DNA from 3 places in the Comamonas sp. Z1 genome. Region 3 is predicted to be linked to each of the others. Evidence: predicted binding sites of a transcription regulator. Region 3 holds the regulator's gene; each other region holds the start of a gene.
What was found. Region 3 encodes sigma-54, which starts transcription at its own class of promoters, with help from an activator protein. Its sites were predicted from a motif close to TGGCANGNAANCTGCTTT; they were not measured.

Region 1: the regulator sigma-54 is predicted to act here: its motif matches at 3,900-3,917, upstream of FSY45_RS20650 (BMP family protein).
Region 2: the regulator sigma-54 is predicted to act here: its motif matches at 3,678-3,695, upstream of FSY45_RS02800 ([protein-PII] uridylyltransferase).

Annotation. Positions count from the first base shown of each region.
Region 1 is NZ_VOQT01000014.1:15,218-22,689, forward strand. It holds gene cobA (uroporphyrinogen-III C-methyltransferase) at 1-73, shown strand, start outside; gene FSY45_RS20635 (acyl-CoA thioesterase) at 132-611, opposite strand; gene FSY45_RS20640 (SMI1/KNR4 family protein) at 737-1,339, shown strand; gene FSY45_RS20645 (NAD(P)/FAD-dependent oxidoreductase) at 1,390-2,664, shown strand; gene FSY45_RS20650 (BMP family protein) at 2,754-3,803, opposite strand; gene rpsU (30S ribosomal protein S21) at 4,304-4,516, shown strand; gene FSY45_RS20660 (GatB/YqeY domain-containing protein) at 4,681-5,127, shown strand; gene FSY45_RS20665 (LysR substrate-binding domain-containing protein) at 5,235-6,170, opposite strand; gene FSY45_RS20670 (tartrate dehydrogenase) at 6,299-7,387, shown strand.
Region 2 is NZ_VOQT01000001.1:631,838-639,309, reverse strand. It holds gene asd (archaetidylserine decarboxylase) at 1-511, shown strand, start outside; gene FSY45_RS02805 (hypothetical protein) at 577-837, opposite strand; gene FSY45_RS02800 ([protein-PII] uridylyltransferase) at 912-3,554, opposite strand; gene map (type I methionyl aminopeptidase) at 3,745-4,557, opposite strand; gene purL (phosphoribosylformylglycinamidine synthase) at 4,737-7,472, shown strand, end outside.
Region 3 is NZ_VOQT01000002.1:662,488-669,959, reverse strand. It holds gene FSY45_RS06515 (SPOR domain-containing protein) at 1-164, shown strand, start outside; gene FSY45_RS06510 (thiol:disulfide interchange protein DsbA/DsbL) at 333-983, shown strand; gene lptA (lipopolysaccharide transport periplasmic protein LptA) at 1,114-1,770, shown strand; gene lptB (LPS export ABC transporter ATP-binding protein) at 1,767-2,549, shown strand; gene FSY45_RS06495 (RNA polymerase factor sigma-54) at 2,695-4,296, shown strand; gene FSY45_RS06490 (aspartyl/asparaginyl beta-hydroxylase domain-containing protein) at 4,486-5,406, opposite strand; gene FSY45_RS06485 (DUF711 family protein) at 5,542-6,774, opposite strand; gene FSY45_RS06480 (tRNA-binding protein) at 6,832-7,170, opposite strand; gene FSY45_RS06475 (class I SAM-dependent RNA methyltransferase) at 7,350-7,472, shown strand, end outside.

The sequences.
Region 1 (7,472 bases), on a different contig from region 3:
CGGCGATGTGGTCCAGGGCATCGCCGCCTGGCAGAACCAGCCTCAGGCCTTGCAGCAATCAGCGGCGGCCTGAGCCAGGACCGTCACCGGGCTGTCCTGCAGCCCGGGCGGGCCGCAAGCGCCGCCTCGACTCAGGGAGTACGAGTCTCGGCGAAGCGCTCGGCCAGCTCCTTGCGCAGTTCCTTGCGAACGATGGCGGCGTCCCAGCGACGCTTTTCCTCGTCGGTCTCAAGCTGCAGCGGGGGCACGGGGGCAGGCTTTTTGTCATCGTCCACGGCCACCATGGTGAAGAAGCAGCTGTTCACATGGCGCACCACCTGGCTGCGAATCTCCTCGGCAATCACCTTGATGCCGATTTCCATGGACGACTTGCCGGTGTGGTTCACGCTGGCCAGAAAAGTCACCAGCTCACCGACGTGGATAGGCTGCAGAAACATCACCTGATCCACGCTCAGCGTCACGACATAGCGGCCCGCATAGCGGCTGGCGCAGGCATAGGCAACCTGATCCAGCAATTTCAAGATGGCGCCCCCGTGCACATTGCCGGAGAAGTTGGCCATGTCAGGCGACATGAGCACGGTCATGCTCAGCTGGTGGGATGGTGTATTCATGGGGCGCGATTCTAGAAGTGATCCAGGACGCACGCTGAGCCCTTGCGCATACCCCAATGGGACAACGGGCTGCAGGTATAAACAAGTATCCACTTGCACCATGATGCCAGTTTCAGGAGTGCGCCTTGCAAGTTCTGTTTCCCAACCCCTTCGGCCAGCCCGCAGCCAGCGCACAGGAAGTAGCAGCGCTGCAGGCGCACATTGGCTTCTCAGATGCCTATGCGCAGTTTCTGATCACGCAGAACGGCTTTTCCATGTATGCGCTGGAGCAAGCGTCAGACCACGCCAGCTATCTTCATGACAGCACCGAGATTGCCAGCGAAAGCCACGCCAACTTTGCCGGCCTCTTCAGCTTTGGCGCGCAACAGCATCAGGAAGACCTGAAAACCGTGCAATCCGAATTTCTGCTGGCCCGCTGGTTCGTAGTCATTGGCCACGACCAGGGTGGCAACCCATTTGTGGAAGTTCTGCATGGTCGGCACAAAGGAAAGATCGGCAGTCTGGACCACGACCTTTTTCTGGGAGCCAGCGATCTGCAGGAGTTCTTCGGCAATATGGAGCTGGATCATATTGCGACACTCAGCCTCGCCGATCAGGCCGACGCACTGTGCGACTCCAAGCTGGGCCTGATCTGGCTTCACGCCCGTGACCTGAATCACTTTACGGTCCGCTGCATTCACTGCGACGACGATTTCTGGGGCTTTGTGGTGGACGATCCCAAAATCTGAGGCATCTGGGACAATCGCGGCCTTGTTCCTGCTCCATCGCCCTGCCCGCCGTGTCCTCCACCTCACAGGTCCCCTTCCAGATTTTTGACGCCATCATCATCGGCGCCGGTGCCGCCGGCCTGTTCTGCGCGGCCCAGGCCGGCCAGCAGGACCTGAAAGTGCTGCTGATCGATCATGCGCCCAAGGTGGCCGAGAAGATCCGCATCTCGGGCGGCGGGCGCTGCAACTTCACCAACCGAGATCTGGACGTGCGTGCGCCGCACAAGCATTTTGTGGGGCAGAACCCTCAGTTCTGCCGCTCGGCCCTCTCGCGCTTCACGCCTGCCGACTTCATCACGTTGATGGACAGACACGGCATTGCCCACCACGAAAAGCACAAGGGCCAGTTGTTTGCCGACCATTCGGCCGAAGACATCATCGCCATGCTGCTGGCCGAGTGCAGCGCGGGCGGCGTGCAGCGCTGGCAGCCTTGCCAGGTCAAGAAAGTAGTGCTTTCGCCGTCAAACCAAGACACAGAATGCGATTTCAGCTATCAGATTGAAACCGATCGTGGCCTGGTACAGGCCGCCAACCTGGTCATTGCCACCGGCGGCCTGAGCATTCCCAAGATAGGCGCCACCGACTTCGGCTACCGTCTGGCCCAGCAGTTCGATCTGCCGCTGATCGAGCGCACGCCCGGCCTGGTGCCCATGACCTTCGACGGCGAAGGCTGGCAACCCTACGCGGGCCTGGCCGGTCTGGCCCTGCCCGTGGAAATCAGCACCGGCAGCAAAAAGGAGCGCATGAGCTTCCACGAGGATTTGCTGTTCACCCACCGCGGCCTCTCGGGTCCCGCCGTGTTGCAGATCTCCAGCTACTGGAAGCCCGGCACCCCGCTGCAGATCAATCTGCTGCCTGGTGTGGATCTGGCCGAGGTGCTGGCCCAGGCCAAGCTCCACTCGCGCAAGCTGGTGGCCAACGAGCTGGCCGCCCATCTGCCCGCGCGCCTGGCCGATGCCTGGGTCGGCCGCATGCCCGAGTTGCAGCGCCCCATCAACGAGGCCGGCGACAAAGCCCTGGCCAGACTGGCCGAGCAGCTGTCGCGCTGGGAGATCACTCCCACGGGCACCGAGGGCTATAAAAAAGCCGAGGTCACGCTGGGCGGCGTGGACACCAAGGTGCTGTCCCAGCAAACCATGGAATGCAAGACCCGGCCGGGCCTGTACTTTATCGGCGAGGTGGTGGACATCACCGGCTGGCTGGGCGGCTACAACTTCCAGTGGGCCTGGGCCAGTGCCGCCGCCTGCGCCCAGGCCATGGCGGAAAAGCAGTCAGTCATGGTTTGAGCGACTGGAACCGAAGCGCCTGCCGCCATGAAAAAAAGGATGGCTGAGCCATCCTTTTTTGCTGCCTGCACCTTCGGCGCACCATCCGGTCAGGCAGAAAACTCCTTGCCTTCATAGTGTTCAGGAACCTTGAGCTGCCCCGAGGCGATGGCAGCCGACGCCTTGGCCACGCGCTCGCGCACAGCGCCGGCCACGCCCTGGCTCATGGTCAGGCGTACGGCGGCCGGGTCGCTCAAACCGATCTTGCGAATGCCCGGGCCGGGCGCACCGCGCTCCTGCATATCCTTGACGGCCAAAAACGCGCCAATGCCCACATCGGCCCAGGCGGAAGCGACAAACACCTGCGGGTCCACCGTAGTCCAGTCGATCACATTGCCGATCTGGCGCGTGCCCGCCTCGCGGCAGGCCTGGGTCACGCCATCGCGGCCGGAGTTGAGCATGGTGAAGATCACATCGGCACCGGCAGCCATCTGGGCCTTGGCAATGCGGTGCGACAAAGCGTTGTCGTCCTGATCGCCAGAGAAGTTTGTCAGCAGCTTGACCCTGGGGTCGGTATCGCGCACGCCGGCCGCATAGGCAGCACGCCCCTTGAGTCCCGGGGGCACGCGAATGCCCGACATATGGCCGACCACCCCGGTTTTGGTGGTCAGCGCCGCCAGCACGCCGGCCAGATAGGCCGACTCCTCCTGCAGCACGTCATAGCTGCAGAGATTGCTTCCCTGTACCGCGCCCTGGGTCACGACGAACTGGGTCCTGGGAAAGCGCGCCGCAACTTCGGCTGCGGCCTGATTGTTCTGCCCGCCATGGGCAATCACCAGCTGCGCACCCTGCTCCGCAAGCTGTGCAAGAGCCGGCACCAGCAACTCCTTCCTGGGCGCCATGCCGTCGAGAAAGCGGGTCTGCACGCCCAGCTCCTGGCGCGCTTTTTCCAGGCCGCGCCAGCCAGCCTCCATAAAGCCCTTGTCGCTGCGCGAGCCCGCAAACAGACCACCCACCACCAGGGAACCGCCAGATGCGGCAGGCCCGGAAACTCCGGCCCTGCCGGCACAGGCCGTCAATGCCAGCAAGCCCGGCACGGCTACGGCCGAAGCCATCCATTGGCGACGCGAAATAAATGAGGAATGAGAAGCGCTGGACAAGATGGAAGCTCCTTGAACACAGAAAAACAGCGACGCGCACAAGCACGAAACCCACTTATTCCTTGACCTCGGTCATGAAATAAAGCCTCCAAACTGTATGCAATTTTCGTGCACACGATACTCCCAAGAAACCCCAGAGCCGAGCTCGGCTGTCCTGGCGCCTGGGCAGCACCGTGCTCTTGCATTGCGCATCCGGCCTCGCTCCACAACACACGCGACTTGAACGCGCCGATAGTCCAAAAGGCACAATGGCGGCGCCTGGATCTGGTCTGCGACAACGCCCTGCCTGTTGCCGCAAAATCATGCGCGCGCGACCGACGCCGGATTGCTTCACGCCCCATTGAAGACGCAGCCCAAGTCTTGGTCTATAATGCTCGACTTTGCTGGCATTACCCCGTCGGCCATACTAGTTAAAAAGTGGCGGGGAAACCGCTGTTCATGGCTCTCAGGCCCGATCTTCCCGAGAACCCTCTGTCAGCACAGATATATCTGGAAATTAAATGACTACCATTCGCGTCAAAGAAAACGAGCCCTATGAAGTTGCCCTGCGCCGCTTCAAGCGCACCATCGAAAAGCTGGGTCTGCTGACCGATCTGCGTGCTCGCGAGTTCTACGAAAAGCCCACAGCCGAGCGCAAGCGCAAGAAGGCTGCTGCCGTGAAGCGTCACTACAAGCGCGTTCGCAGCATGCAACTGCCTAAGAAGCTGTACTAATCGTTGATTAGGACCAGTCGGCCTTAAAACAGCCGCAAACCCGCGCTCGGGACGCCAGGCGCGGGTTTTTTGTTTTCTGGCCACTGCCAAGCCTGCCCGGCCGCGCAGTGACCTCCCAGCGCATGGACAGTCAGCGTCCGTTCGCCCACCCCAAGGAGAAAGCCATGAGCCTGAAAGCCCAGATTACCGAAGACATGAAGACCGCCATGCGTGCCAAGGACAGCGCGCGCCTGGGCACCATCCGCCTGCTGCAGGCCGCGATGAAGCAAAAGGAAGTGGACGAGCGCATCGAGCTCGACGACGCCGCCGTCATCGCCATCGTCGACAAGCTGATCAAGCAGCGCAAGGACTCCATCGCCGCCTTCGAAGCCGCCAACCGCGCCGATCTGGCCGATGTGGAAAAGGCCGAAATGGAAGTGCTCAAGGTCTATCTGCCCGAACGCATGGGAGAAGCCGAGATCACCGCAGCCGTGCAGGCCATCGTGGCCGAACTGGGTGCCTCCGGCCCTGGCGACATGGGCAAGGTGATGGGCGCCGTCAAGGCCCAGCTGGCCGGCAAGGCCGATATGGGCCTGGTGTCCGCTGCCGTGAAGGCCGCGCTGACAAAGTAATTGGCCACCGGCCTGAGCCGCCACGCGGCATCAGGCTCAAAAACAGAAGCTGCTTGCGCTTGCCGTACATATCTTTCAGATTCAAAAGACTCTGAAATTCATGTATATCATTCGATAGCAGCTTCTTTTTTAATAGCATTCCGAAGTCCCGTGGGAGCCTGTTTGCTAAAGAACTCCTGCAGAAACTCGACGCAGACCCGCACCTTGGCCGAGCGCTCCAGCCGCGTCGGATAAACGGCCCAGATATTCGCCTGCTGCTGCCACTCGGGCAGCAACTGCAGCAGGCTGCCGGCCTGCAGATCGGCCGCCACATCCCAGAGCGAGCGCAGCACGATGCCATGGCCGTCGCGCGCCCATTGCACGGCCATCTCGCCATGATTGGTGGACAGCGGCCCGGTCACTTTCACGCTGCGCTCCTGACTGCCCGAGCGCAGTTTCCAGACACCGAAGGGATGGTCACGTTCCTTGATGACCAGGCAGTCATGCGCAGCCAGCTCGTCGAGCGTGCGCGGACTGCCGCGCCGCTGAATATAGGCCGGGGCCGCGCACAGCACGCGGTGGTTGTCGGCCAGATGCCGGGCAATCAGGTGCGGGGCGATCTCGTCGCCCACGCGTACGTCTAGATCGAAGCCCTCGGCCGCAACATCGACGATGCGGTCAAACACTTCCAGGCGCAGCTGCAACGCCGGATATTGCGCAATCAGCTGCGACAGCGCGGGCGCCACCACATTGCGGCCAAAGCCGAAGCTGGTGGACACCCGCAGCAGGCCGCGCGGCTGGCGCCGCGTCACGTCCACCTCCTGCAGCAGATGCTCGACCTCGTCCAGAATGCGCTGCGCCCAGTGGTAGACGCGCTCGCCCTGCTCCGTGACAGCGACCCGCCGTGTGGTGCGATGCAGCAGCTTTACGCCCAACTCCTGCTCCAGCAGGCGGATGCGCTTGCTGACAAAGGCCGGCGAAGCATTGTGCGCGGCCGCAGCTTCGGCAAAGCTGGCTTTGCGCACCACGGTGGTGAAGACACGCAGGTCTTCGGGCGAGGGCATTTTCTGCACGATCTGTAAACAATCAGGCCACGATCAGTCAATTGTATTCAGTTATGCAAGGTGCAGAATACCGCCAGGCACGGGCTGAGCCGCTGCCTCGCCACCCAACACATTCACGAGAGAGCACCATGTCCACTCCCAAAAAGATTGCAGTCATCGCCGGCGACGGCATCGGCAAGGAAGTCATGCCCGAAGGCCTGCGCGCGCTGGAAGCCGCAGCCAAGCGCTTCGACCTGCCGCTGGAGTTCCACCATTTCGACTGGGCTCACTGCGACTACTACGCCGAACACGGCCAGATGATGCCCGACGACTGGAAGGCCCAGCTATCGGACATGGATGCCATCTTCTTCGGCGCCGTGGGCTGGCCCGCCACCGTGCCCGACCATGTCTCGCTGTGGGGGTCCCTCCTCAAGTTCCGCCGCGAATTCGACCAGTACATCAACCTGCGCCCGGTGCGCCTGTTCGAAGGCGTGCCCTGCCCCCTGGCCGGCCGCAAGCCCGGCGACATCGACTACTACGTGGTGCGCGAAAACACCGAAGGCGAATACACCTCGCTGGGCGGCGTGATGTTCGAAGGCACGGACCGCGAGATCTGCATCCAGGAATCGGTCTACTCGCGCAAGGGCGCCGATCGCCTGCTCAAGTACGCCTTCGATCTGGCCCAGAGCCGCGCCAAGAAGCACGTGACCCTGGCCACCAAGAGCAACGGCATCGCCATCAGCATGCCCTGGTGGGACAAGCGCGCCGACGATGTGGCCAAGGACTACCCCGAAGTCACGCTGGACAAGCAGCACATCGACATCCTGACAGCCCGCTTCGTGCTGCAACCCGGCCGCTTCGATGTGGTGGCCGCCACCAATCTGTTTGGCGACATCCTGTCCGACCTGGGCCCTGCCACCACGGGCACCATCGGCCTGGCACCATCGGCCAACCTCAACCCCGACCGCACCTTCCCCTCGCTGTTCGAGCCCGTGCACGGCTCAGCGCCCGACATCTACGGCAAGAACATCGCCAACCCCATTGCCATGGTCTGGTCGGGCGCGCTGATGCTGGACTTCCTGGGCCGTAGCGAAGGTGCCTGGCGCCAGGCCCACGACACCATCGTGGCCGCCATCGAGCACACGATCAAGGCCGGTCCGCTGACGCCCGATCTGGGCGGCAAGGCCAACACCACCGAGGTGGGCGAAGCCATCGCCGCGGCCATCGCCAAGGCCTGATGACTCCGGGCTGGCCGCAGCCGGCCCGATTCAAGACGCACCACGCGCAGGCTGAGCCTGCACCGGGTGCTTTTGCACGCCTGCA
Region 2 (7,472 bases), on a different contig from region 3:
GGATGCGGCTCTGGCGCGCCAGTTCGATAACGGCAGCTTTGCCACGATCTATCTGAGCCCGCGCGACTATCACCGCATTCATATGCCCTGTGCCGGCAAGCTGCGCAGCATGACCTATGTGCCAGGGGATCTGTTCTCGGTGAACCCGGTTACCGCACGTGGCGTACCCGGCTTGTTTGCGCGCAACGAGCGCGTGGTCTGCGTGTTCGATACCGATCATGGGCCCTTCGTGCTGGTGCTGGTGGGAGCGACGATAGTGGGCAGCATGGCAACGGTGTGGCATGGCCTGATCAATCCTCCGCGTCCAGGCCATATCAAGACCTGGAATTACGAAGGTGCCGAAGCGGTGACGCTGGCTAGAGGCGAGGAGATGGGCCGCTTTCAGCTCGGCTCCACGGTGGTCATGCTGTTTCCTCAGGCTGCAGGCCTGCAGTTCAATCCGCAGTGGCAGCCGGCGGCGCCGGTGCAACTGGGCCAGATCATGGCCAATGCACAGGCCAAGCTGGGCTGATAGCCGGGTTCCATAGAAAAAGCCGCTGATGCCATGGGCGTCAGCGGCTTTCTTGTTTCGAGGGATCAAAGAAACCAAGTCAGTGGTTCAGGCCGGCGTTCGGTGGTGAACACCGTGGGGGCAAGACTCAGGCGATCGGGTTTGACCGGGTCGTCGTGACCTCGGAGGTAGACCATCAGTTCGCGTCTGCGCAAGATGACATGGCTGACGATTTCGCGTCGGCCATTCTGAGTGACCTCGGTGCCGGGGCGAAACAACGGCATATGAAACAGGCCACTGCGTGTGGTGGGCGGCGATGCCGCAACTTCATTGGAGGCGAGCTGCATGGGCTTTCCGTAGTAGTGGTGACTGCTTATCGGCAGCGAATCATCAAACTAAAGCCCGAATTGCCGGGCCTGGTTCAACCGGGCTGGGCCAGGGCCTTGAGCAGCTCGGTCTCCATGCGCAACTGGCTGTTGTTGTCCTGCAGCTCAGGGCCTTCGATGAGGAAGCTGTCTTCCACGCGCTCGCCCAGGGTGCTGATCTTTGCCAGGTGCACGCTGATATGGTGCTGGGCCAAAATGCGGGCAATGATGTAGAGCAGGCCGGCGCGGTCTGATGCGGAGATGGACAGCAGCCAGTGCTGGGCTTTTTCATCGGGGCGCAGGATGACGCGCGGGGCGAATGGAAAGCTTTTGACGCGGCGCGACAGCCGTCTTTGCGAGGGTGTGGGCAGCGGGCCGCCCCGCAGCAGTGTCTGCGTCAGATCGCTTTCCACCATGTGCATGAGCTCGCGATATTGCTCCTGCATGGTGGGGGCGACGACCTGGAAGGTGTCCAGCGCGTAATCGTTGTTGGCCGTGTGCACGCGCGCATCGAGAATGGAAAATCCGGCCCGGTCGAAGTAGCTGCAGATGCGGGCAAACAGATCGGGCTGGTCGGGTGCATAGACCAGCACTTGCAGGCCTTCGCCGGCCAGCGAGCGCCGGGCGCGCACCACGGGCTTGCCAAGGCCCACATGGCGCGAGAGATGGCGGGTATGCCAGGCGATGTCGGCCGCTTCATGGCGCATGAAGTAGCTCACATCCAGTGTCTCCCAGAGCTTCTTGTGGGACTCAAAGGGTTGGGCAGACAGGGCCAGTTGCACCAGCGCCTCACGCTTGCGGGCTTCGATTTCGGCGGCGGCATCCGGGGCGCGACCACCTAGCACACGCAGGGTCAGGCGGTAGGTGTCTTCCAGCAGCTTGCCTTTCCAGGCACTCCAGACCTTGGGGCTGGTGCCGCGAATGTCGGCCACCGTCAGCAGGTACAAGGCAGTGAGCTTGCGCTCGTTGCCAACGCGTTCGGCAAAGGCACGAATCACATCGGGGTCGGACAAGTCCTGCTTCTGGGCCACCTGGCTCATGGTCAGGTGCTCGCGTACCAGAAACTCGACCAGCTCCGCATCGGCCTTGTCGATCTGGTGGGCGCGGCAAAAACGCTTGACTTCGACGGCGCCGATCACGGAGTGATCGCCGCCTCGGCCCTTGCCGATATCGTGGAAGATGGCAGCCAGATACAGAATCCAGGGCTTGTCCCAGCCTGCGGCGAGCTGGGAGCAGAACGGATACTCATGGGCATGCTCGGCCATGAAGAAGCGCCGCACATTGCGCAGCACCATCAGTATGTGCTGGTCCACGGTGTAGACGTGGAACAGATCGTGCTGCATCTGTCCCACGATGCGGCGGAAGGGCCAGAGATAGCGGCCCAGTACCGAGGTCTGATTCATCAGCCGGATGGCATGGGTGATGCCGCGCGGCTGCTGCAGGATTTTCATGAAGGTGGCGCGATTGACCGGGTCGCGACGGAAGGCGCTGTCCATCACGTCGCGGCTGGCATACAGCGCACGCAGCGTGCGTGTCGACAGACCTGTCAGCCCCTCATGCTGCTCATACATGAGAAAGGTTTCGAGAATGGCATGCGGATCGCGCTCGTACAGATCGTCGCTGACCACCTCGATGGTGCCGGCCTTCTCACAGAAGCGATCATTGAGCTGAATCAGCTCGTGCGAGCCGGGGTTCAGGCGCTCTTCGATGCTCATGCGCACGATCTGGCACAGCTGGGTCACCGCCTTGGCGGCCCAGTAATAGTGGCGCATCAGGGTCTCGCCAGCGCGCATGGCCAGCTTGCGGCCCTCCGGCGTGGTGGAGCGGTAGCCGAAGGCTTCGGCCACGGCAGTCTGCAGGTCAAAGACCAGCCGATCCTCATGGCGGCCGGCAACGGCATGCAGGCGTGCACGGATCAGGCTGAGCAGGGATTCATTGGATTCGAGCTGCTGGACCTCGAAATGGGTGATCAGGTCTTGCTCGGCCAGCTCATGCCAGCTGTTGCCGAAGCCAGCGGCCTTGGCCAGCCAGAGCATGGTGTGCAGATCGCGCAGCCCGCCGGGCGATTCCTTGCAGTTGGGCTCGAGCGAATAGGGCGTGAAGTCGTATTTGGCGTGGCGCTGGCGCATTTCCAGCAGCTTGCCTTCGACAAAGGCCTTGGGATCGAGCTGCGCGCGGAACTCCTGTTCGAAGTCGGCAAACAAGGCCTTGCTGCCGGTGATGCGGCGTGACTCCAGCATGGCGGTCTGCACCGTCAGGTCCTGCGCAGCCTCCTGCAGGCATTCGGCGATGCTGCGCACGCTGGAGCCGATTTCAAGGCCTGCATCCCAGCAACTGCTGATGAACCGTTCGATGCTGGCCGCCAGTGCTGCAGCCGGCTGTGCACTGCTTTGGGGCAGCAGCACCAGCACATCGATGTCCGAGTAGGGAAAGAGCTGGGCGCGCCCATAGCCGCCGACGGCCAGCAGGGCCGCGCCTTGCGGCATCTGTGCGCGTTGCCAGAGGGTGCGCAGCAGACCATCGGCCAGTTCACTGAAATGGTGCAGCACTCCGCGCACGCTGCGTCTGCCCAGCGTGGGGTTGCGCAGCAAGTCCATTTGCCGGGCCTTGGCCTCGCGGTATTGCTCGCGCAGGCCCTGTAGCGAGGAGAGGTCGGAGACGTCGGCAGAGTTGGCGTAGGAGTGGGCAGAGGAGGTCATGCGCAGTAGAAAAAAGCGTTTCAACAGGGCAAGTGCTTGAGCGTCACCTTAACCCAACTGACTTGGGCTTGAGGCCTGTGATGGCAAAAAGATGAGCGCATGGCGCTTGCAGCACAAGGTCTACAAGCAAAAAATATGCCGCATCCGGCTTTGGCCAGATGCGGCATGCAGGTCAGCGGCAGCAATGCGCTCAGGTGCGGATGGCCGTGATGAAGTCGGGCGGGGTGGGCGAGCCATCGGACCAGGTCAGCACGTCATAGCCGGTCTTGGTGACGGCCAGCATCAGCTCCCACTGGGCGGTCAGGCTGCGATCCTTGGTGACCACGGTCCAGCCGTCGGGCATGGCCTTGATGTCGCGCTTGCCCAGATTCAGCATGGGCTCGATGGTGAAGACCATGCCTTCTTCCAGCACCACGCCTTCGCCGGGGCGGCCGTAGTGCAGCACCTGGGGCTCGTCGTGGAACACCTTGCCGATGCCGTGGCCGCAGTATTCACGCACCACGGACAGGTTGTTGCTCTCCGCATAGGTCTGGATGGCATGGCCGATATCGCCCAGCGTGGCACCGGGCTTGACCTGGGCGATGCCCTTCCACATGGCCTCGAAGGTCAGCTTGGACAGACGCTTGGCGGCAATCGTGCCTTCACCAATGATGAACATGCGGCTGTTGTCGCCGAACCAGCCGTCTTCGGTGATGATGGTCACGTCGACATTGACGATATCGCCCTTCTTCAAAGGCTTGTCGTTGGGGATGCCGTGGCACACCACATGGTTGACCGAGGTGCAGACATAGGCCGGGTAGGGCGTCATGCCTGGGGGCTGATAGCCCAGGCAGGCCGTCTTGGTGCCTTGCTCGGCCATGCGCTTGGCGCACAGATCGTCGATCTGCTGGGTGGTGATGCCGGGCTTGATGTGGGGGGTGATGTAGTCCAGCACATCCGAAGCAAAGCGGCCTGCAATGCGCATGCGCTCGATGTCTTCGGGAGTCTTCAGTGTGATGCTCATGGCCGCAATTATCCCATTGCGCGCTTGAACATGCAGGGCTTGTGGGTGTGAGCATTCGGACTAACCCCGAGGCACGGTAAAATCCGAGGCTCACCGAATTCAGCGCTTTGGCCAGGTCCTCTCAGGCAGGGGATTGACCAGGACGCTTTTCAACAGCCTTCACATAAACAGGCCGCCACGTGACATTGCATCTGACACAGTTTGAGGGTGGAAACGCCCTGAGCTCGTTCCGCGCCCAACAGCTTCTGACCGATCTGGTCGCCATCCACCCCAAGATCACCGGCGTATCTGCACGCTTTGTGCACCTGGTAGCCACCGAGGGCGCAGTTGCGTCCGCATTGCAAGAGCGCCTGTCGGCGCTCTTGACTTATGGTGACCCCTATACGGGCAATGCTGAAGGCCTGGCCTTCATCGTCACACCCCGCCTGGGCACTATCTCTCCCTGGGCCTCCAAGGCCACCGATATCGCGCGCAACTGCGGCCTGAATGTGTTCCGTGTGGAACGCATGACCGAGTATCGCGTGGACGTGAAGTCAGGCCTGCTGGGCGGCAAGCCCGAGCTCTCGCCGCAGCAGACGGCTCAGATTGCCGCCTTGCTGCACGACCGCATGACCGAGTCCGTGTTTGCGACACGTGCTGAAGCCGAGCAGCTGTTCACCACCCTGGCGGCACAACCCATGGAGTTTGTGGATGTGCTGGGCGGTGGCCGCGCAGCGCTGGAAACCGCGAACAAGCAATGGGGCCTGGCCTTGGCCGAAGACGAGATCGAGTATCTGGTCAACGCCTTCAACGATCTCAAGCGCAATCCCACGGATGTGGAGCTGATGATGTTCGCGCAGGCCAACTCCGAGCACTGCCGCCACAAGATCTTCAACGCCAAGTTCACCATCGATGGCGTGGAGCAGGAAAAGTCGCTGTTCGGCATGATCCGCAACACCGAAGCCTGCTCGCCCCAGCACACCGTGGTGGCCTATGCCGACAACGCTTCCATCATGGAAGGCCACGAGGTCGAGCGATTTGTCGCCAAGTTCGATGCCAAGGCAGACGCAGTCAGCGCGCCCAGCTACCAGAAGCAGGCGGCTACCAACCATGTGCTGATGAAGGTGGAAACACATAACCACCCCACGGCGATTTCGCCCTTCCCCGGCGCCTCGACCGGCAACGGCGGCGAAATCCGTGACGAAGGCGCAACCGGCCGTGGCTCCAAGCCCAAGGCCGGCCTGACCGGCTTCACCGTCTCCAAGCTCTGGGGCAGCGAAGTGGGCAAGCCCGAGCACATCGCCAGCCCGCTGCAGATCATGATCGAAGGCCCTCTGGGTGGCGCGGCGTTCAACAACGAGTTCGGTCGCCCCAATCTGACCGGCTATTTCCGCGAGTACGAGCAGCAGGTCGGCGATATCACACGCGGCTACCACAAGCCCATCATGATCGCCGGCGGCCTGGGCGTCATCGATTCCGAACTCACCAAGAAGATCGAGTTCCCGGCGGGCACGCTGCTGATCCAGCTGGGCGGTCCCGGCATGCGCATCGGCATGGGTGGCGGTGCGGCAAGCTCCATGGCTTCGGGCACCAATGCAGCAGAACTGGACTTCGACTCGGTGCAGCGCGGCAATCCCGAGATCGAGCGCCGTGCGCAGGAAGTCATCAATCATTGCTGGCAGCAGGGCGCAGGCAACCCCATCCTGGCCATCCACGACGTGGGTGCCGGTGGTATCTCCAATGCCTTCCCCGAGCTGACCAATGATGCCGGGCGCGGTGCACGCTTTGACCTGCGAGCCGTCAAGCTCGAAGAGTCCGGCCTGTCGCCCAAGGAAATCTGGTCCAACGAATCGCAGGAGCGTTACGTACTGGCCATTGCCCCCGAATCGCTGGAGCAGTTCACGGCCTTCTGCGAGCGCGAGCGCTGCCCGTTTGCCGTCATCGGCACGGCCACCGAAGAGCGCCAACTGGTGCTGGAGGACACGGCGGTCGAGTCCGGCGACCAGAAGTTTCCCGTGGACATGCCCATGAACGTGCTGCTGGGCAAGCCGCCCAAGGTGCACAAGGATGTGAGCAGCGTGGAGCGCCAGCTGCCCGCCATGGACCTGACCGGCGTGCCGCTGGAAAAGGCTGTGATCGAAGTGCTGGCCCACCCCACGGTGGCTTCCAAGCGTTTCCTGATCACCATTGGTGACCGTGCCGTCGGTGGCCTGACCCATCGCGACCAGATGGTCGGTCCCTGGCAGGTGCCGGTGGCCGACGTGGCCGTGACCCTGGCCGACTACAAGGGCTTCAAGGGTGAAGCCATGGCCATGGGCGAGCGCACACCGCTGGCCGCCATCGACGCACCCGCCTCGGGCCGCATGGCCGTGGCCGAAGCCATCACCAATATGCTGGCCGCCCCCATCGAGCTGTCCAAGGTGAAGATGTCGGCCAACTGGATGGCCGCCTGCGGCGAAGCCGGCGAAGACGCTGCGCTGTACGCCACCGTCAAGGCCGTGGGCATGGAACTGTGCCCCGCGCTGAACATCTCGATTCCCGTGGGCAAGGACTCCCTGTCCATGCGCACCCAGTGGAGCGAGAACGGGCAGACCAAGAGGGTCACCTCGCCCGTGAGCCTGATCATCACCGGCTTTGCCGCCATCGACGATGTGCGCACCACGCTCACGCCCCAGCTCAACGCCGAGGTGGAAGACAGCACCCTGGTGCTGATCGACCTGGGCCGCGGCAAGATGCGCATGGGCGGCTCCATCATCGGTCAGGTGCTCAATCAGTCGGGCAACGAGGTACCGGATTTGGACGAGCCCAAGGATCTGATCGCCATGGTGGATGCAGTGAATGCGCTGCGCGCCAAGGGACTGATCCTGGCCTACCACGACAGGGGCGACGGCGGCCTGCTGGCCACGGCCGCCGAAATGGCCTTTGCCGGCCATGTG
Region 3 (7,472 bases):
CCATGCTGGGCTGGGAGTCGCGCATCAGCGAGCGTGAGCAGAACGGCATCACCGTTTTCCGCGTGCGCGTGGGGCCGTTCAGCAAGCGTGACGACGCCGAGCAGCTCAAGGGCAAGCTCGACGGTGCGGGCGTGGACTCGACTCTGGTGCGCGCGGCCAGATAACAAGGCCCTGAGACGCGGAGCGCCTTCCCCTCGGAACGAGGGCACCTTAGGTGCGAGGCAGCCCTTGCTTGAGGCCTCTGGCTTGTGCCATTGGTAGTTTTGACAAAGCTGAACTTTTTTGGGCCTGTTGGCTCTGATACTGCAGACCTGATACAGGAGTTTGTTTAGATGAAACGTCGCGAATTCTCTCTGGCTGCCTCGGCAGCTGCTGCCGGTGCCCTGAGTCTGGGTGCCTCCTCCAGCTGGGCCCAGGGCGCTGCGCCCAAGGAAGGCAAGGACTACATCAAGCTCGGCAAGCCCGCCAGCGTGAGCGCGCCGGCCGGTAAGGTCGAGGTGGTCGAGTTCTTCTGGTACAGCTGCCCGCATTGCAATGCCTTCGAGCCCCAGTTCGAAGCCTGGGCCAAGACCCAGCCTGCCGATGTGGTGGTGCGCCGCGTGCCCGTGGCCTTCAATGCCTCTTTCGTGCCCCAGCAAAAGCTCTACTACGCTCTGGAGGGCATGAACCTGCTGCCCCAGCTGCACGCCAAGGTGTTCCGCACCATCCACGTGGATCGCAATCTGCTCAAGACCGACGACGCCATCTTTGACTGGGTCGGCAAGCAGGGCGTGGATCTGGCCAAGTTCAAGGAAGTCTACAACTCCTTCACCGTGGCCAACCAGGCGCGCAAGGCCGCTCAGCTGCAAAACGAATATGACGTGGAAGGCGTGCCCGCCATGGGTGTGGCCGGCCGCTACTACACGGACGGCACCAAGGCCGGCAATATGGACAATGTGCTGCGCGTGGTCAATGCGCTGGTCGCCTCCAGCCGCAAGGCCTGAGATCAGCCGGCAGACGTCAGTGACGTTTGACGCCCAACAAGCCCGCCGTCGTGCGGGCTTTTTTGTGGGTGTTTTTTACGCAAGTTGCAAAAAGGGAATGACTACAATGGATGCAAGAAACGTGCCTTCCATGAAAAAAACACTCCTACCTCTTGCGCTGGCCTGCGCCCTGGCAGCAGCGACCGGCATTGCCCATGCCGAAAAAGCCGACAGCGCCAAGCCCATGAATATCGAGGCGGATGCGTTGCGTCATGACGAGCTGCAGCAGACCAGTGTCTTTACTGGCAATGTGGTGATGACCAAGGGCTCCATCGTGCTGCGCGGTGCTCAGCTCGATGTGCGGCAGGACGCCGAGGGCTATCAGTACGGTGTGATCAAGGCCGAGGCCGGCAAGCGTGCCTTCTTCCGCCAGAAGCGCGATACCGTGGCCGGTCAGCCCGAGGAGTTCATCGAGGGCGAAGGCGAAGTCATCGAGTACGACGGCAAGGCCGATATCGTCAAGTTCATCCGTCGTGGCGAGATGCGCCGCTACCGTGGCGGTCAGCTCAGCGATCAGGTCACGGGCTCCATCATCGTCTACAACAACATTACCGACGTCTATACCGTCGATGGCCAGAAGACCAGTGGCGGCCTGCCGAGCTCCTCCGTGGGACAGGGTGGCCGTGTGCGCGCCATCATGGCGCCCAAGGATGGAACGCCGGGAGCCCAGCCTAAGCCTGCAACACCTGCCACGCAGCTGCGCCAGAGCATGACGCTGGGCGGTGAGAAAGCCGACGAGAAGAAATGAGCGAGCCGACTTTCTCCAGCAGCCGCAGCGGCGAGTCCGACAGCCGCCTGGAGGCCAAGCATCTGGCCAAGTCCTACGGCAGCCGCAAGGTGGTCAAGGATGTGTCCCTGTCCGTGCAAAAAGGCGAGGTGGTCGGTTTGCTCGGCCCCAACGGTGCGGGCAAGACCACATCGTTCTACATGATCGTGGGCCTGGTGCGCAGCGACGGCGGCGAGATCTTCATCGACGGCCAGCCAGTGGGCGGCATGCCGATTCACCAGCGTTCGCGCCTGGGCCTGTCCTATCTGCCCCAGGAAGCCTCCATCTTTCGCAAGCTCAGCGTGGAAGACAATGTGCGCGCCGTGCTGGAGCTGCAAAAGGACGAGCAGGGCAAGACGCTGACGCAGGGCGAGATCGAAAAGCGCCTCACGGGCTTGCTGCAGGAGCTGCGCGTAGAGCATCTGCGCCAGTCGCCGGCGCTGGCGCTGTCCGGCGGTGAGCGCCGTCGCGTGGAAATTGCCCGCGCCCTGGCCACGCAACCGCGCTTCATTCTGCTTGACGAGCCGTTTGCAGGCATCGACCCGATTGCGGTGATCGAGATCCAGCGCATCATCGGCTTCCTCAAGGAGCGCGGCATCGGCGTGCTGATCACCGACCACAACGTGCGCGAGACGCTGGGCATCTGCGACCACGCCTTCATCATCAGCGACGGCCATGTGCTGGCCGAAGGCACGCCCGAGGAGATCGTGGAGAACGCCGATGTGCGCCGCGTCTATCTGGGCGAACATTTCAGAATGTGATGACCCCCACGCTCCCTCACTTTGTGTGGTCGCTGCCCCCGGAAGGGACCCTGACCGGCAGCGCCGAGGTTTGCCTTGGGGCAGCCCGGCGGCAAACCCATAGCACTGCGCGCGTTTGCAATGATTGTCTGGGGGCCGCGCCTCGATGAAGCCAGGTCTCTCGCTACGCGTTTCGCAGCATTTATCGCTTACGCCGCAGCTGCAGCAATCCATTCAGCTGCTGCAGCTCTCCACCCTGGAGCTGGCGCAGGAAGTCGAGCAGATGCTGGTCGACAACCCTTTTCTGGAACGTGCGGGCGATGAGGCAGAAACTGCGGGAGATGCTCCTGTAGATGTAGCTACTAGCGCCAGTGAATACAGTACTTCAGATGGTATTCATGTTGAAAGGGATGCATCGCAAGCGCAACAAGCTACTGAAACGGTAGCGGAGACATCAAGCCCCGAAACCCCTGAAACGCTGAACTGGGAGGCCGAGGGCATGGACGGCCAGGACGGGGAATGGGGCGGCGAATCCAGCAGCGAGTGGGATACGCCCTCGGCCAGCAGCTCCACGCGCAACCGCGATGGCGACGACGAAACCGATGCCATCGATCTGGCGCGCGAGCACCAGAGCCTGACCGACTTTCTGCACCGTCAGGCGCTGAGCCTGCATCTGGGCGCGGCGGACATGGCGGCGCTGCGCTTTCTCATCGAGTCGCTCAGCGACGACGGCTATCTCGAGGATTCCCTGCAGGAGCTGGCGCAGAGCCTGGCCGGCGACGACCTGGAAGAGCGCGAGGAGCTGGAGCAGCACTTTGCCATTGCGCTGAAGCTGCTGCAAAGCCTGGAGCCCGTGGGAGTGGGCGCGCGCGATCTGGCCGAGTGCCTGCAACTGCAGCTGCGCGATCTGATCCGCACGGCCGAGGACGAGGGCACGACCGAGGCGCATATGAACCGGCTGCTGCTGGCGCAGGCCATCTGCGCGCAGCCCATGGACTTGCTGGCGCGGCGCGATCTGCGCAAGCTCACCAGCCTGTGCGGCGCGCGCGAGGAACAGCTGCGCGAAGCCATGGCCCTGATCGCCAGGCTGGAGCCGCGTCCGGGTCGGCGCTTTGTCGATGTGGAGCGCCATATCGTGGTGCCCGATGTCATCGTGCGCCCGCTGCGGGCCGGCTCGGGCCGGGTGGACTTCTCCGTGCAGCTCAACCCCGAGGTCATGCCGCGTCTGCGCGTGCACGACATCTATGCCAGCGTGCTGCGCCGCCACAAGAACAGCGACGGCCATGCGGCGCTGCAGCAGCAGTTGCAGGAGGCGCGCTGGTTCATCAAGAACATCCAGCAGCGCTTCGACACCATCTTGCGTGTTTCCGAAGCCATCGTGGAGCGGCAGAAGAACTTCTTTGTGCATGGCGAGCTGGCCATGCGCCCGCTGGTGCTGCGCGATATCGCCGACACGCTGGGCCTGCACGAGTCCACCATCAGCCGCGTGACCACGGCCAAGTACATGGCCACGCCCCAGGGCACTTTCGAGCTCAAGTATTTCTTCGGCTCGGGCCTGGGCACGGAAACCGGGGGCAGTGCCTCCAGCACGGCCGTGCGTGCGCTGATCAAACAGTTTGTCGATGCCGAAGATGCCAGAAAGCCGCTGTCGGACGCCAAGCTGGCCGATATGCTCAAGGAGCAGGGCATTGAGTGTGCGCGCCGCACCGTCGCCAAATACCGCGAGCAGCTCAAGATACCCACGACCACGCTGCGCAAGGCGCTGTAGGGCACCGCAGAAACAAGAAAGCCGCTGATGCATCACACAGCGGCTTTCTTGTTCTGTATTTAGGGCGGGAGCCTTGATAAGGCATTCCTCAAGCAAGGGGCAGCGAGCAAGAGCCGCCCTTGCGGCGATGCTGCCGTCCCCCTTGGGGGCGCCCGGCAAGGGGAAGGCGCGTAGTGCCTCAGGGGGTTATCAAGAAACCAACCACCAGATAAACCAGACCAGCACGCCGATCATCAGGCCGAACTTGAGGATCTTGTAGAAGGTCGGATTCCAGTCGCGGAAGGCACGGCGGTACTTGCCCGCATAGAACGAGATCTTGAACAGCTTGCTGATCATGCCGCGCGGATCGCCCTCGTTGTTGGGCGAGCTGGCGGCGGCCACCACGTTCTTGCCCAGCCAGTGATTGAGCCACTGGGCAAAGCCATTGGTCATGGGGCGCTCCACATCGCAGAACAGCACGATGCGGTTGCCTTCCGAGCGGTTCTCGGCCCAGTGCATAAAGGTCTCGTCGAAGATCACGCCTTCGCCTTCGCGCCAGCTATAGGGCTGGCCGTCGACCTCGATCATGCAGCGGTCGTCGTTGGGCGCCAGCACGGCCAGGTGATAGCGCAGCGAGCCCGCATAGGGGTCGCGGTGCAGATTGAGCTTGGCGCCGGGCGGCAGCTCGGCAAACATGGCGGCCTTGACGCTGGGAATCGATTTCACCAGGGCCGTGGTCTTGGGGCACAGCTCCATGGCCGAAGGGTGGGCGTCGCCGTACCACTTGAGGTAGAAGCGCTTCCAGCCGGTCTTGAAGAAGGAGTTGAAGCCTGCGTCGTCGTTGTTGGCGGCGGCCTTGATCTGCATGTTCTTTTGCAGATTGACGGCTTCCTCGCGGATCTCGCGCCAGTTGGCCTGCAGCGGCGCCAGCTCGGGGAAGGTGCTGGTGGGCAGATAGGGCGTGCGCGGCACCTTGCTGAACATCAGCATGAAGACGTTGAACGGCGCTGTGAACGTGGAGTGGTCAAACAATTGCTTGACCACCTTGTGGCGCACCTTGCCGCGCAGATGCATGTACAGCCCGCAGCCAAAGAAGAGCAGCACCAGTGCCAGAACGATAATTTTTGCCATAAGGGCCAATTTTACCGGGGGCACCCCGGCGGCCACCATGGGGGCAGGTCAAACAGAACCGGGGTAGGGGAATATCAAAAGCAATAGCTGCCGGCGCTTGACGGCCAAGCGCAGCAGCCGGTCGGGATCAGATACTCAAGGCAGGGCCAGTACGGCGCAGTTGCACAGATCGGCGCTCTCGAAGGCCGTTGTGTCGCCCGCTTTGAGCCCCGGCACGGGGAACAGGCGCACCGTCAGCGGCTTGTTGAGGCGAAAAGCCATGGTGCCCGTATCGCGCATGACGGCAGCGATCTGCTCGGCGCTGCTGTCGCCCGGCACGGGCACGGTATCGAGGCCGATGCCGCAGACGCTGCTGTAGGTCAGCAGGGCGCGGATATCGAATTCATCATTCAGACTGGCCTGGGCCAGGCCTTGGTCCTCGGTCACGGCCAGCATCAGGCCGCTGAAGCCGATCTGTGTCACGCCGTTGACCGATTTGAAGACGCGGGTCAGCAGGGCCGAGGCTTCCACCGTGCCGCTGGCGCCGAAATAGGGCACGCCCAGCAGTTGGTAGACATCGACCATGGAGGCGCAGGACTTGGATGGCGCGGCCGAGGTGTCCATGCCAGCGATATGCCAGCCCTCGGCCAGCGTCACGCCGTCGGCGCAGCGCTGGATGGCAGTGGCATGCTCGTTCAGGGTCTGGCTCAGGCGATCGAATGCGAGCTTGAACCACGCCGCGTGATCGAGCTGCTGGCGCTGCTGCTGCAGCTCCTGCAGTTCAGCCACCATGAGGTCTGGCGTTTCCAGGCCCAGCACCAGGGCGCCGTGGTGCTTGCCGCGGTGGTAGCTGGCCGGGAAATAGGGAATGCCGGGCGCGCAGTTGAAATTGACTGTGAAGTTGAAATTGCCTTCGCCGCGCGGCGTGGTGCGCGCGATTTGCTGAATCGCCTGCACGCTGTGGGCCAGCAAGTCGGTCTGCAGAAAGCCATGTTCATCCAGATCGATGTTCACGCAGGCATTGCACAGGTCGCCATAGGCGGCAATCAGCTGCGGCAGCAGCGCCACTTCCTGCGCATTGCGCGCTTCGCCCACGGCAAAGCGGATGCGGCGTTTGCCAGTGTTGATGGCCTTGAGCGTTTCGGCAATGCGCTGCAGGCCGGCGAGGGCGCTGTCTATGCCGTGGACGTCTAGGTATTCGCCGAACGGGTTGCTCACAATGCGGATGGACTGCACCTGATAGCCCCGGGCCTCGATGGCATCGGCCACGGCATCGCATTGCTGCTTGGCCTGGGTCAGGCCGGCCTGCCACTGTGCCTCATCGGCGCTCAGGTTGACAAAGGCGGTGACGGTGCGCACGCGCACCAGCGGGTTGAAGCTGATATTCATAGCAGTATCCATAGGCAGGAGAATGGCTGGCGGCCATTTTGCCTCTGAATATGCCGATCACAGCAGGCGTGTGCCCAGCGGCACCTCCTTGTCGGGCACGCACAGGGCCACGGCTCCCGTGGCGTCGTGAAAACCGGTCACAAGACATTCGCTCATCAAGGGCCCAATCTGCTTCTTCGGAAAGTTGATCACGGCCACCACCAGCCGTCCTATCAGCTCCTCGGGTTGGTAATGCTCGGTGATCTGCGCGCTGGACTTGCGCTGGCCCAGCTCGGGACCCAGGTCCACCAGCAGCTTGTAGGCGGGTTTGCGGGCCTCGGCAAAGACCTCGGCCTGCAGCACGCGGCCCACGCGCAGCTCCACCTTCATAAAGTCGTTCCAGCTGATTTCTTCCATGTCGTCATTGCTCCTTGGCCTGGCATCATGCCTTGGGTCCTGCGAGCATCTGTAGAGCAACGCTTGTCGTGCGCGGGCACCGGAAAAGGCCTAGCGCGTATGCTTATGCCCTGTAAAGCGCACAACAGGCTCCCGTGAGCGTCCGGCGCCTGCGCCGTTGCTGGCGCGCACTGATTTCTATGAACCAACTGCATTTGTTTCTGCCCTGCGCCGCCGGCGTCGAGGGCTTTCTGGCCGACGAGGTCCACGCCATCACCGGCGCCAGCGGGCAGGATCTGCTCGTGGGCCGGGGCGGCGTCATG